3 regions of the Lysinibacillus sp. NPDC096382 genome follow, and region 3 is predicted to be linked to each of the others. Evidence: riboswitches for the same ligand, from Rfam matches in the RefSeq annotation. Region 3 holds a riboswitch; each other region holds the start of a gene.
What was found. A riboswitch is a leader RNA that binds a small molecule or an ion and turns the genes downstream of it on or off. The one in region 3 is predicted to bind cobalamin.
Positions count from the first base shown of each region.

Region 1: another riboswitch for cobalamin. It lies ahead of ACIQZA_RS16355 (hypothetical protein); the one in region 3 lies ahead of metE (5-methyltetrahydropteroyltriglutamate--homocysteine S-methyltransferase).
Region 2: another riboswitch for cobalamin. It lies ahead of cobT (nicotinate-nucleotide--dimethylbenzimidazole phosphoribosyltransferase); the one in region 3 lies ahead of metE (5-methyltetrahydropteroyltriglutamate--homocysteine S-methyltransferase).

Region 1 is NZ_JBIWFC010000012.1:5,023-9,718, reverse strand. Features, by position in the region: gene ACIQZA_RS16370 (adenosylcobinamide amidohydrolase) at 1-594, opposite strand, end outside; gene ACIQZA_RS16365 (FecCD family ABC transporter permease) at 591-1,592, opposite strand; gene ACIQZA_RS16360 (ABC transporter substrate-binding protein) at 1,589-2,554, opposite strand; gene ACIQZA_RS16355 (hypothetical protein) at 2,590-2,793, opposite strand; cobalamin riboswitch at 2,822-3,004, opposite strand; gene ACIQZA_RS16350 (acyl-CoA dehydrogenase family protein) at 3,319-4,696, opposite strand, start outside.
Region 2 is NZ_JBIWFC010000001.1:438,547-443,242, forward strand. Features, by position in the region: gene ACIQZA_RS02040 (hypothetical protein) at 235-1,296, opposite strand; cobalamin riboswitch at 1,803-1,980, shown strand; gene cobT (nicotinate-nucleotide--dimethylbenzimidazole phosphoribosyltransferase) at 2,094-3,149, shown strand; gene ACIQZA_RS02050 (hypothetical protein) at 3,173-3,322, shown strand; gene ACIQZA_RS02055 (trimeric intracellular cation channel family protein) at 3,398-4,003, opposite strand; gene ACIQZA_RS02060 (methionine gamma-lyase family protein) at 4,417-4,696, shown strand, end outside.
Region 3 is NZ_JBIWFC010000034.1:423-5,118, forward strand. Features, by position in the region: gene metE (5-methyltetrahydropteroyltriglutamate--homocysteine S-methyltransferase) at 547-2,841, opposite strand; cobalamin riboswitch at 3,161-3,340, opposite strand; gene ACIQZA_RS25140 (TetR/AcrR family transcriptional regulator) at 3,527-4,099, shown strand; gene ACIQZA_RS25145 (DUF5367 domain-containing protein) at 4,116-4,514, shown strand; gene ACIQZA_RS25150 (VOC family protein) at 4,574-4,696, shown strand, end outside.

The DNA.
Region 1 (4,696 bases), on a different contig from region 3:
ATCATGCAGTACCATAATAACGGTCAAACCACTTTCAATTGCTTCCTTTCGCACCATATCTAAAATTTGACGTTGATGAGCAATATCTAGATGGTTCGTTGGCTCATCTAGCAGCAATATTTCAGCTGTTTGTGCAAGAGCTTGGGCTACAAAAACTCTTTGCTGCTCACCGCCCGACAAAAATTCCATCGGTGTCTGTTCATAGCGTTTCACACCAGTTTGCATCATGGCATGTTGGACTGCTTGTTCATCGCGATCAGTCCAGCTTGAAAAGAAGCCTGTTTGATGTGGATAACGCCCAAGTGATACTGCCTCCCGTACACTATTTGAAAAAGCATTAGCATGTAATTGTGGTAGCACTGCCATTTTTTTTGCTAATGCACGAGCATTGTAAGAGCTGCTACTTTTACCATCTACTAATATAGTGCCTGCAGTTGCTGGTAGAATACCACTTATTACTTTTAACAGTGTGGATTTCCCGCTACCATTCGGCCCTAAGATCCCTAGTATTTTGCCTTTTTCAACTGAAAAACTTATATCCTGGACGATAGGTACGTCTTCATAGCCACCGGAAAGATGTTCAACAACAATCATGCCCGTACCCCCTTGCTTCTACGTTGCTTGTAAAAAATATAGGAAAAAACGGGTGCCCCAATAAATGCAGTAATGACACCAATCGGTAGCTCTCTTGGCATAATAATTGTTCGCGCTATTAAATCACAAATAATTAGCAAAGTTGCCCCATTTAAAAATGATAATGGCAATAAGTGTCGGTGATCAGAACCCCAAATCATTCTCGTCATATGAGGAACGACTAAACCAACAAAGCCAATCGTTCCAGAAACAGCTACCGCAGCTCCTGTCAACATTGATCCACCCACTAAAATAATATATTTACTGCGCTTAACATTAACACCTAAATGCTTCGCGCGTTCTTCACCATATAGCAGAACATTTAACTCGCGCCTTTGTGTCCAAAGCATAATGGTGCCAATTATGACAAACGGGATAATCATCTGAACATAAGGCCAACCACGCATCGATACTGAACCGAGCAGCCATCCGATAACTTGGCGAAGCTCTTCACCAGATAATGCAATCATTAAAGAAATCAAGGAACCTAAAAATGAACTAAATATAACCCCCGTTAAAATAAGAGTTTCCATTTTTAACGAGCGGTCTACTATTCTAGCAAAGCCCATAACAGCTACCATCGTTAATATGGCACCTATCATACTAAAGGTCGGCAATGTAAAATGACCTACTACAGGTATTGATATACTAAAAAAAATCGTCATAACTGCGCCAACTGATGCACCAGAGGAAACACCTAACGTATAAGGGTCAGCCAAAGGGTTTTTTAATAAGCCTTGAAAAGCTGCCCCTGCAATTGCAAGTGACGCCCCTACAAGCCCTGCAAGCAAAACTCGAGGTAATCGAATTTTCCATAAAATATTGGCGGCTGTTTCATCAGCCGCCTTATTCCACAATACTTCTAGCGGAATATGAACCGAGCCTATCGCCACACCACACCAGATGCTAATGATTAGAAGCGTAATTGCTGTTACATAGGCTACAATTTTTTTACTCATTTAAACGCCTCAGGGTAGACGGCCTTCGCTAATTCCTCAAGACCATCTGCTAAACGGGGACCTTGACGACTTGTTATATTTTCATCCACTTGTACTATGGCTTTATTTTTCACGGCAGAGATTGTCTCAAATCCTGCACGTTGTGGAATTTTCGTTAAAATATCAGGTACGTAATTATATGCCACAACAATGACATCTGGATTTTTTGCGATAATTTGTTCAGCATCAATTTTATACCAGCTATTTGAATCTGCTGCCACATTTTCGGCATGAATCATTTCTAGCATTTCATTCATAAATGTACCTTTACCAGCTGTATAAATTTCTGGCTCATCAGACGACTCTACAAAGACTTTTTTCGCCTCAACACCGTCAAGTTTTGTTTCAACTTCTTTAACTTTTGCCTTCATATTTGCCACAATTTTTTTAGCCTCTTCTAGTTTTCCTGTTGCACGACCAAGCTGTTCAATTGTTGTGTAAGTTTCATTAAAGTTTTTTGTATCCGCTACAACAAATACTTTTACACCTGCCGCCTCAAGCTGTTCAATAGCTCCTTTTGAATAACCCATACCCGACGCATGCGCAAAAACGATATCTGGCGTTAAAGCAATAATTTTTTCAATATTATAATCCATACCGCCAACCTTTTCTTTTTTAGTAACCTCTGGTGGATAATCGTCATTATCTGTCACACCAACTATTTCATTATTTAAGCCTAGGCCAAATAAAATTTCTGTGTTACTCGGAATGAGTGAGACAATTTTTTCAGGAGGTGCCTCTAGCGTAATATTCTTGCCAGTAGCATCCGTTATCGTCATTGGGAATGTTGCTTGTTCTACTTTTGTTGTCTCTTGTTGCTCAGAAGATGACGGCTTTTCATTTGTCGCCTCTTTTGTATTACATGCAGCAAGTAAGCCAATAGCTAAAAATGCTGATAACCCTATTTTCCAAATTTTCTTCATGTGAATCCTCCTTAGTCTATTTGTGCGTATAGTTTTTATTGTTTTTTTGATTTATCGATACGTTTTAGTTTTTGATCGCCTAACATTTTGGATTTATCGCCCAACTTTTTGAGTTTATCACCTAACATTTTGGATTTATCGCCCATGTTTTCAAATTTATTGACATTCATCTTCCAAAACAAATACCCCTCATCATAAAATAATGAGGGGGTCAAATTTGCACAAAAATACATATACAAAATCCACCATCCTATCCTCGTAGGCTACAACGTGTTTTCTATAAAGGCAGGTCTCCTGGCTCGTGCTCCATACGCTTTTTCAAGCCTTCCCGAAATTTTCAGTGGCGCAGATTGAAAAAACTCACACATACAGTGGCGGGACCGCATCGGAATTACACCGATTTCCCTTTTCACTTTACTAAAGTAAAGAACCTTTATAATATTCAGTTGATTTTATTATACATGAAAATGAAAGAAGTCGCCTCCATTCGAGACGACTTCTAAACAATCAATTATACCTTGGCATAATTGCGTCCGGGATCGGCTTTGTGCTTAGGCCTGCGTGATGCAGGTCAGTTAGCCGTTATCGCATGGATGCGATGATTTTAGGCTAACATCCTATGTGAACTTCTTTCCGATTCCGTGACATTCGCCAGAGGCTTTGGGCCAACGTGATGTTGGTCACTCAGTAGTCGCCACAGGACGTGGCGTTCTTAGACTGAGTTCCTCTATTTCAGCAGGTGTTTGGACACCTGCCGAAATAAGTTAGACTATATCTGAAAAATACTGTACCGTTTTCATTGGTGCACCCATTTCTCGTAATGCCCATGTGTGCTCTAAATAAATATCTGCTAGCTTCTCATATTTGCCGCCGAATCTTTGTGCCCATTCGACAGCTACAACACTTTCATATAAATGTGCCATTTTCTCTGCAACCCTTTTTGCCTCAAACGTTTTCGTTGCATCATCTAAACGGCTAAATGTTTGCAAAGTTGCACCTAGTTTTGCTAATTGCTCCGCTACAATTTCGACTAATGGACTGTCAGGTAGTTTTTCTAGGCGCTCTTCCATGACACGAACAAACAAATCATGCACATGAAACTTATCAACTAAGCGAATGAGCTCTAAAGCTAAAATATTCGCAGTCCCTTCCCACACAGTAAGTACCTGTGCATCTCTTAATAACCTAGGTGTAACAAAATCTTCAATATAGCCGTTTCCGCCATGTAATTCAATGGCTTCACTAGCATAATGTACAGCTTGCTCTGCCGTTTCTTTTTTCATGATCGCAATATACAAGCGGTTTAAAATAATGTCTTCTTTATTCCCTCGCCCACTAGTTACTTTATCGTACAGCTGAATAAGATCAAAAACTGTGGCAACTTCTACATGAAGCTTGGCAGCGAATTTCCCTAGTGTATCCTGAATCATAGGATATTGCGTTAAAGACTTACCAAACGCATAACGATTTGTCACATAATGCTTCGCCTCTAAATATCCACGGCGCATAATACCGATAGAAGCAACCGCATTGCAAATTCTTGATAAATTAAGTGCCTCCAGCATATAATAAATTCCTTTATTCGGATCACCTACGACATAAGCTAGTGCACCATCAAATTCCACCTCACCTGAAGGCACTGCTTTAACGCCAAGTTTATCCTTTAAACGCCGAATGCGTAGGTTATTAACTGTGCCATCCTCATTTCGCCATGGAACTGCAAACAATGTTAAGCCCTTTGAGCCTGCCTGAGCCTCTTCCATGCGCGCCAATACCATGGTTACTCCACACATTCCTGCATTAGATGCAAAATATTTCTCTCCATATAAAAGATACTGATTGCCGTCCTGTCTTGCCTTCACAACATTCGCTCCAACATCAGAGCCACCTTGACGTTCCGTTAAAAACGTGGCCCCCTCATATAGCTCTGTCTCTCCTGTTGCACAAACATGTGGTAAAAAGCGCGCTTTCACCTCATCACTCGCATAATGATCAAGGAGATAAGCCGTTGCCATCGTTAAAGTAACAGGACAGTAAAAGCCTGGCTCAGCATGTGATAGTATATAGCCTTGAGCAAAGCTATAGACATAGTTACCCTTTCTACCTAATTGCGGAATATCCTTATGCACATAGCCAACAATG
Region 2 (4,696 bases), on a different contig from region 3:
GGGTGCGTTAATTAAAGATCATTGAGTGGCATACGCAGCTCTTTATTCTTTTTTGAATAGATAAAGCTCAAATAATTAGTAATACCCAATTAAGCAGTTATACCGTTTTCCCTGGTTTTACGTTCCAAGATGTTTCGAATGAATATTATATTATGATATGTAGAGAACCCTGTAGCTCATCGGAGAATTTGCGATAAGTACAGGGTTCCTTTATTTAACGAGAAATTCTTTAAATTACTCTGTAATCAGTATCGCCGCTGGGGTGTTAAGCGAGCCAGCTGTAGAAGTATAGACTGAATGTGTAACACTAGTTCCTTTAGGTATAGTAAATGTAGCAATCCGAACACCTTGGGTATTGGAAGCCAGTGTAGGAACACCGTAAGTTGGACCATTGTTCCAACGTACAGCGCCGCCATATGAACCTCCACGACCTGTCAAATAGACCTTTAATGCCTTATCGGCTTGAGTTGGGTTTTTGAAAGTGATATTCGCCTTATAAATAACACCATAATGCCCCTTATTAGTTGCTACAGCTTCGCTAGGCATATAGCTAGTGTCTTTAGTCATTAAGTTGTCATTAATGCCATTATTTATAGAGAAACTTTTATTGCCGTCTCCAACAGTATATAGAGCAGCAGCACCATCTGAAGTACCATAGCCGTCGATATTGGAAAAGTTCCAAGAACCACGCGGATGAGTTCCAACTGGTGACACAACTGCATTTTGATTACTACGAAGATCGGCAGTAGTACTTTTAGCAGCTACTGTTCTGACTTTATAAGACATTGGAGAACTAGACGATAACGTAAACTCAATAATTCCACCCACCAAATAACCATTTGGTACTTTCCATTCTTTAACTAATCCAACTTTCCCCGCTGCAATGGAACTATCAACCGGAGAACTAGGCGTTAATGTATTTCCGAGTAAAGCTTTTGCGGCACATTTCCCATGAGCTACAAAGTTGGTAATAGTCTCGACACAGTCTTTAACACCAGAGACTTGATAAGTACTGCCACTTGAACCATTACCAATGGTAACACCAAACTTGATAGTCGCACCTGTGTTATTTAGATGCCAAACAAACATTCGATAAGTTACACTCTGTAATCCAGATGCAGTATCAGCCCAAAGCGTTGCAAAACCATTAGTAAATGGAACAGAGCTACTAATAGTTTCTGGATTATCAGACAAGAAGAAACGTTGATTATTACTTGCTTTACCGTATAATTTTAAAGATGGTACCACATTTGGGATTGTCGCAGCAGTTAAATCAGATTGAGAACATGAAGCCATTATTATTTCCTCCTAAAAGTTATTTGAGATGTGAGACTAGTGGATGTCGTTGATTAAGGTTATCCACGAACCTTGTTATCAACGATTTCTCACACTCATATAAATAAAGTGATTAAGAGGGGGAATAAAACAACCTTCATTTTATTTTTTTTTGCAATCATTTAGGCTAAGGGTGACGAAAAAGCTCAGATGCCTTCAGTAAAGAGTAGCCTTTAAGCTATCTTCTTAAAAGTACAAATTGATTTTTCTTATATTTTCAAAAATTCTTATCGGCTCCAATTACAGGGACAGTTGATTGGACGCGGTTATCAGATACGTTTACATTACCAAGTGAAACCGCGTATATACGTGTCGATTTATTATTTAAAGGTATGAGATATAATATTCGCTTTCTTGTCCCGGTTGATTGTTGAGTCACTTGGAAAGTCGGACTCAGAAAAGTTGGCAAGAAATATACAATTTCACTAATGTATTGACACAAAAACTACTTTGACGTAGATTTAAAGTAATTGCATAAGAGCATTAGGTGCCCATTGCGGGAGAATAGGGAATAAAGTGAAAAGCTTTAGCGGTCCCACCACTGTAAAAGAGAGTTTCATAGAGAATGCCACTAGCATCGTTCTGGGAAGGTTCTATGAAATGTTGAAATTGAGCCAGGAGACCTGCCTATCTGCTTCGGTTATATAGACGATGGAAAAGTCTGTAGTTTATTTGTTATGGAATAAACTACAGGCTTTTTATTTTTTCTATAAATCATTCTTCAAGTTACAAGGGCAAAAAAGAAAGGGGAAATTTTCATGCAATTATTACAACAGACGATTCAAAACATTCAAAGTGCTGACTACATAATGATGGAGAAGGCAAGAGAACGCATAGATGCACTTTGCAAGCCGCCTAGAAGCTTGGGGAAACTGGAGGCCCTTGCTGTGCAACTATCCGGAATTACAGGCGAACTATTTCCTGCGATTGATAATAAAGCAATTATTGTCTGTGCCGCAGATCATGGTGTTTGTGATGAAGGGGTGACATCTAATCCACAAAATGTAACAGTCTTTCAAACATTAAATTTTCCTAGAGGAGGAACTGGTGTCTGTGCCATCGCAAAAATCACAGATGCTAAAATTGTCACAGTTGACGTTGGTGTAAAAGAAGATATTCCACATGATGCTGGTGTTATCGTAAAAAAAATTAAATATGGCACGGACAATATGGCAAAGGGCCCTGCTATGTCAAGGGAAGAAGCCATTCAATCTATTGAAGTAGGAATTGAAGTAGCTACAGAAGAAATAAAAAATGGGATAAATGTACTCGGGACAGGTGAAATGGGTATTGGTAATACAACACCGAGTGCTGCCATATTATCGGTTCTTCGTGAATGTCATCCGAATGAAGTGACAGGCTTCGGTGCAGGTGTTGGACCAGGCGGGATAGCGCATAAAGTACAAGTCATTTATGATGCTATTGCATTAAATAAACCAAATCGTGATGATGCTATAGATATTCTTGGAAAAGTCGGTGGATTAGAAATAGGCGCTATGGCTGGGGTGATACTTGCTGCCGCTGCACATCGTAAACCTGTTGTTATTGATGGTTTTATTTCTACCATCGCTGCCCTTATCGCTTACGAACTTGAACCTAACGTAAAAGACTATATCATTCCTTCGCATGCCTCTGAAGAACCAGGTGCAAAAATTGCCGCTGAAATGCTCGGAGTTGAACCGATGTTGCAGATGAATATGCGATTGGGGGAGGGCTCTGGTACAGCTTTAGCCTTTCCTATTTTGGACGCAGCGTGCTCTATGATGAAAAATATGGCTACTTTAGAAGAAGCAATGTTGCTGTTGAAAAAGTAACTTTATTACGCGGATCACGGTGTGTGATAAACGAAGTCATGGATAGAACCGTCAAAATCGTGGATAGAACAGCCGAAGTCGTGGATAGAACCGTCAAAATCGTGGATAGAACCGTCAAAATCGTGGATAGAACCGTCAAAATCGTGGATAGAACAGCCAAAGTCGTTGAATAGAACCGCTAAGAAAGAATGAATTTAAAAATTAAAGCCCAAATATCAGATTTGGGCTTTAAATATGCAACAGTATATCTATGCTCGATTCAACTTCCGTAACGGTAAACGCCATTTCTTTATATATGAAAGTATTCTTAGTACTGTGATCACACCAAATAATACATATAAAAAGATATCCCCTGAAAATAGTTGAAGTCCTATGATAAGCCCGGCTAATGCTGCCCAAACACCATAGATTTCATCGCGGAGGACTAATGGTTGTCGTCTAGCTAATAAATCACGAATAATTCCACCGCCTGACCCTGTTAAGACAGCAGCAACAATAACGGCACTAATAGGCATGTCGAGCTTCACAGCATAAAGGGCACCTTGAATCGCAAATGCCGATAATCCAATAGCATCAGTGACATTGCCCCAACGATGCCAATGTTGAATGAGTCGATGTGGAAATAAAAAAAAGAGCGTAATAGCTGCAATGGCAATTTGGAACATTCTATCCTGCCCCCACAGTGTTGTTACAGGTAAACCTATAAGTAAGTTTCGTATAGCTCCACCACCAAAAGCAGTTACGATACCGAGTATATATACACCGAATAAATCGTATTCTTCCTCCATTGCAATTATTGCCCCGGAAATTGCGAAGGCAATTGTGCCAATGATACTAAAAACCTCCCAAGCCAACCCTTTCACCCCTTATGTGAATAAATCATTTTATGTTGTTGTAGATTAGTTACTGTATCTACAAGTTTTCGCAAAAAAAAAGCATCGACTTATGATTTGGAATTATCAGATACTAAATATTTTATTATAGCAGAATTAAAACTTTAAGTTCGTAACTACTTCTTTTCAACAGAAATATCCCAGCACTATAGGTGGATGAGATGAATGCGGATTTAAGTTACTTCAAGGTATCCAAACACCCTGTGCCTGTCGCAAAAGGATAGCTAAAAAGAAATGAAAGCCTTCGTTGGATGTCACGCAATTATGCCGAGTCATAATTGATCTTAGTGCCTAATGCAATTAGCAAGCTTTGCAGGCAAGCTCACAAATTGTTAAGATAAGATTTGAACAAATGTGAAATGGAGAAGAACAGTATGACTTTTACAACCAATTTATCAGAAGAAACACTAGCATTAGCTGCTAAAATAGAAGAAAAGGTACGCCCTTTTCATGCAAAGGTAGAAGACATGGCGTTCTTCAATCAACAAAAAGTGCTTGCCGCGTTCCGAAAGCATCAAGTAAGTGACTATCATCTGCACCCGTCTAATGGTTATGGCTATGATGATGAGGGGCGTGACAATCTAGAACGAGTTTATGCAGAGGTCTTTGGAGCGGAAGCTGCCATTGTACGTCCGCAAATTATTTCTGGTACAC
Region 3 (4,696 bases):
TGCCACTTGTATTCTCAGCCCTCTTAATGTCTCCTATTGGATTCACCATTTCTTCCACTAAGTAAGTCCATCTTTGGATTGTCTGCTTCATTGAACAAGTGAAATTCGAGTTTATTCCACACTCCTTCATGGTTCGGTCCTTCTCATGTAAACGGTACTATGACCTCTGCTGACTTCTGATGGTTCAGCTACCTATCGCTATGTAGGTTACAAAGTGTACTTTGCGTTTCCACCAGACTTCTCCGGGTAAGCGCATGCACTTTCACACCATCTATCCGTATCATTTACTCGATATGACCTTCGACAGAAAAGACTTTGTTTTGTTATGCAAACTCATCCAATCATACCTAGCCTTCTATAAAATTCGTGTTCCTCGGACCGGTGTTTTGCCTCCAGCTTCCTTCAGATTCCGCATCGCCACGGACACCTTGCTCTTGGCTAACCTCTACTTCTGTCTTCGGGGTTCGGGACTTACACCCCATTGTTCATACACATGCCGGGCGCATATAAAAAAACTTGACCTCATCAAAGAAGTCAAGTTTCTCCTTAAAATGTAGATTGTTGTACTTGTTGACGAAGTGTTTTTGCTGCTGCTACCATATTCATCAGTGCTGAGATAGTTTCTGGCTCCTTCCTTGTTTTTAAACCACAGTCAGGATTCACCCAAAATTGATTTTTTGATAAAACCTGTAAGCTATCCTGCATTATGCTTAGCATTTCCTTTTCACTCGGTACACGTGGACTATGGATATCATAAACACCTAGTCCAATTCCTTTTTCATACGGATTGACTTGCAGAGAAGAAATTAACTCGCCATGGCTACGTGACGTTTCGATGGAAATAACATCAGCGTCCAATGCACTAATTGGCTCGATAAAATCATTAAACTCGCAATAGCACATATGTGTATGGATTTGTGTTTCATCCTTAACGCTAGATGTAGCAAGTTTAAAAGCATTTACTGTCCACTCTAAGTACGTTCCCCAATTTTCTTTACGAAGCGGCAAGCCTTCTCGTAATGCTGGTTCATCAACCTGAATAATTGAAATGCCTGCAGCTTCTAGTGCTTCCACCTCTTCTCGGAGTGCCAAAGCAATCTGATATGTTACATCCTTTCGGGAAATATCATCCCGTACAAATGACCAATTTAAAATTGTCACAGGACCCGTAAGCATACCTTTTATATAGCGTTTCGTTTGGCTTTGAGCATAGGCTGTTTCTTTGACTGTCATCGGTGCTTCCCATGCAACGTCACCGTAAATAATTGGTGGCTTCACACAGCGGGAACCGTATGAAACAACCCATGCTTTCTCCGTAAATGCAAAACCTGTTAGTTTTTCCCCGAAATATTCAACCATATCTGTGCGCTCAAATTCACCGTGCACAAGAACGTCGATATCTAATTCCTCTTGAATAGTAATCCAACGCTTTGTCTCATGTTCTACAAATACTGCATAATCCTCATTTGAAATTTGTTTCTTGCGCCATGCACTTCGTGTACGTTTGACTTCATCCGATTGCGGAAAGCTCCCAATTGTTGTCGTTGGGAACAGTGGTAATTGCAATGCTTGCTGGTGAATCTTTTGCCGTGCTTTAAAATCGCTATGGCGTTCAAAGTCTTGTATCGACACTGTTCGAACCGCTTTTTGAACATCTTTATTTTGGCGAATCGGATGATTTTTCAACGCTTCAATCGCCTTCATACTTTCCGATAGTTTGTAATTTGAGGGACTGTCTTGGCCCTGTAAATATTTTGTTACTTCCATGATCTCAACTAATTTTTCATCCGCAAAGGCGAGGGCATTTTTAAGAACTGGTTCAAGCTTAGTTTCAAGTGTGGTCGTAATTGGAACATGCTGTAAGTTACATGAAGATTGAATCCATAGTTCTTTTGCGCCACTTAGTTGTTCAATGGCTTTAATAGTTGAGCTAACTTCTGCTAGATTGGAACGCCAAATATCTCTTCCATTAATAATACCAACAGCCAATATTTTATCTTTTGGGAAGCCAAATTGACGTAATGACTCCATATTTTTGCCGTAGCCATGCACAAAGTCTAACCCAATCCCACGAACAGGAAGTTTTACAATTGACTCATATGCTGATAATGATTCGAAATAAGTTTGTAGCATAATTTTAGCTTCGGGTACTGATGCAGCTAATTGTGTATAAATTTCTTGAACAAGTTTAACTTCCGCTTCATCTAATGTTGTGGCAAGAAGTGGTTCTTCTAATTGAATCCACTGTGCACCTGCATCCACGAGCTCCTTTAGGACCTGCGTATAAAGTGGTAGTAATGCTAAAATGAATGTAATCTGCGATAGTTTGTCATAGCCTTTCGTTAATTTACAAAATGTATAAGGGCCAATCAATGTAGGCTTTGCAGTAATACCAAACGCTTCCTTAGCCTCTAAAAAATCTGCCAATATTTTATTTTCTGTTAATTGCAAAGTTTGTCCATCGTATTCTGGCACGATATAATGATAATTTGTATTAAACCATTTCGTCATCTCACTAGCCACGGCTTTTTTACTACCACGAGCTACCCCATAGTATGTTTGTAAATCAACTTTGTCTCCCTGCCAATCAAAGCGCTTTGGAACTAAGCCAAACATCATTGCCGTATCTAACATTCTGTCATAAAGTGTGAAATCTCCAACAGTTATCAGGTCTATTCCGAGTTGAAGCTGCTTGTTAATTCGGGCTAGACGAATATCCTTTAAGTTCTGCAAAAATTCACCCTCTGAAAGCTCATTTTTCCAAAAAGCCTCTAAAGCCTTTTTCCATTCACGATCTTCTCCGATATACGGATAACCAACTATAGTACTTGTATAAATCATGTTCATCTCTCCGATCCATTAAGTATGCCTCGGCATTATTGAGTCCGGAATCGGCCCTATGTGCTTAGGCCAGTATGAGGGCCGACACGATGTCGGTCATTTCGGTCTTCTTTCCGATTCCGTGACATCGGCCAGGGGCTTTAACTTCTAATAAGAAGTAAAAAAAAAGCCACTCTCCTTTTTTTGGAAAATGGCTGTTATCTCAAATTAAAAATAGCTATGAAAAAACAATACGAAATTCTTACAAGATATCGCATGATTCTTTGTCGCACAGGGACGATACGGTCACATCTCACCACCTATTTCCACGTAGGTATTTGGTGTGTACTAGAAATTGGCAGGTCTCCTGGCTTCTCATCAACACGCCTCACAGCCTTCCCAGTTTCCCCAGTGGCAATTGTGATTTGCTCCGATATACAGTTGCGGGACAGCGTCGGATTTGCACCGACTTCCCTTTTAAGCCAAACTTTCATTTGGCACCAACTCTTACACATTATTTAATTATGTTTTACTATAACACATATTTTTCAGAAAAGTAGATTTATTTTCACGTTTGTTCAATCCAACTCTATCATATTGGGAGCCCTATACATCTAATTACTAAAATACACTTGTAAACAGAGGTATTTTTCGTTATTTTTGAGTTAGTTATCCAACTAACTAATAACAATGGAGGTGTCAATGAATGGCAAAGCCTACTGGTATTGAAAAATCAGATTTATTAATGGCTGCCAAGCAAAGTTTAGTAGAAAAAGGGATTGAAAAATTCACCTTAAAGGCTGTTGCTGAGCAAGCTGGTGTGACACAAGGAACTATTTATTATCATTTCAAATCAAAAGAGCAAATCATTCTCGAAATAGTTCAGGACATCTGTGAAAATTCTTGGCATGAGATTTTGACGACCGATCAAGAAATGATTCAATCTGCACTTCTTTCTGCAAAAAGTCGATATGAAGATGATGCCTTTTATCATAAATTATTTTTCACCTTAATCGTCTTTGGCTTTACGAACCCGACTATTAGACAGCAAATTGGACAAATTTTAGCGGCCGAAAATGAACATTTGCGTAATATTTTAAACAAATTATGGGATACATCACCAATTGATGGCGTGTCGATGGAAACTTGGAGCATTTTTTTCAACGCGCTAATTGATGGCTTGGCCATACAAGTGATGATGCGGGACGATTTCGATATAGATGTATTTTATCAGCAATTCGAAAAAATCCTTGAGACATTAAATCGTCTAGGAAAATAATTAGAGGAGGAACACTATGCGATTCTTTTTATGCTGGGGTTTTGGGATTTGGTTTGTAGCAAGTGCCGTGTTTCGATTTATAGGGCATTACTTTTTTACCCTTAAAGAACCTCCCCTCATGATAGCTACTTACATTTTAGCTTTTCCAATCGTTTGGCTAGCGACAATACCTATTTATTCTATAAAAAAAATAAAAGGTACAGAGCGATTACTGGCTGCTATCTGCATTGCATTACCTGGAATGCTTATCGATGCAGTCGTTTTATTAGTCTTCGACGATATTTTTCCGAATTTATCGGTTGTCTTAGATCGATATTTCGCCTCATGGCTATTATGGGCTTATTCCCTAATTCTCCTTACTGGTTTTACAAAGGCCACATTCGTGAGAAAAAAAACTATTCCTTCGTCAAATTAAAGGATTTGGCATTATTATCCTAGAAGTAAGTATCGATTACAATTAAAGGAGGAGAAAAAATGGTTATAGGCTTACATCACGTTCAAATAACAATTCCAAAAGGTGAAGAAGAAAAAGGGAAACATTTTTACTGTCAAGTATTAGGACTAAATGAACTTGAAAAGCCTGATTCGTTGAAAGGA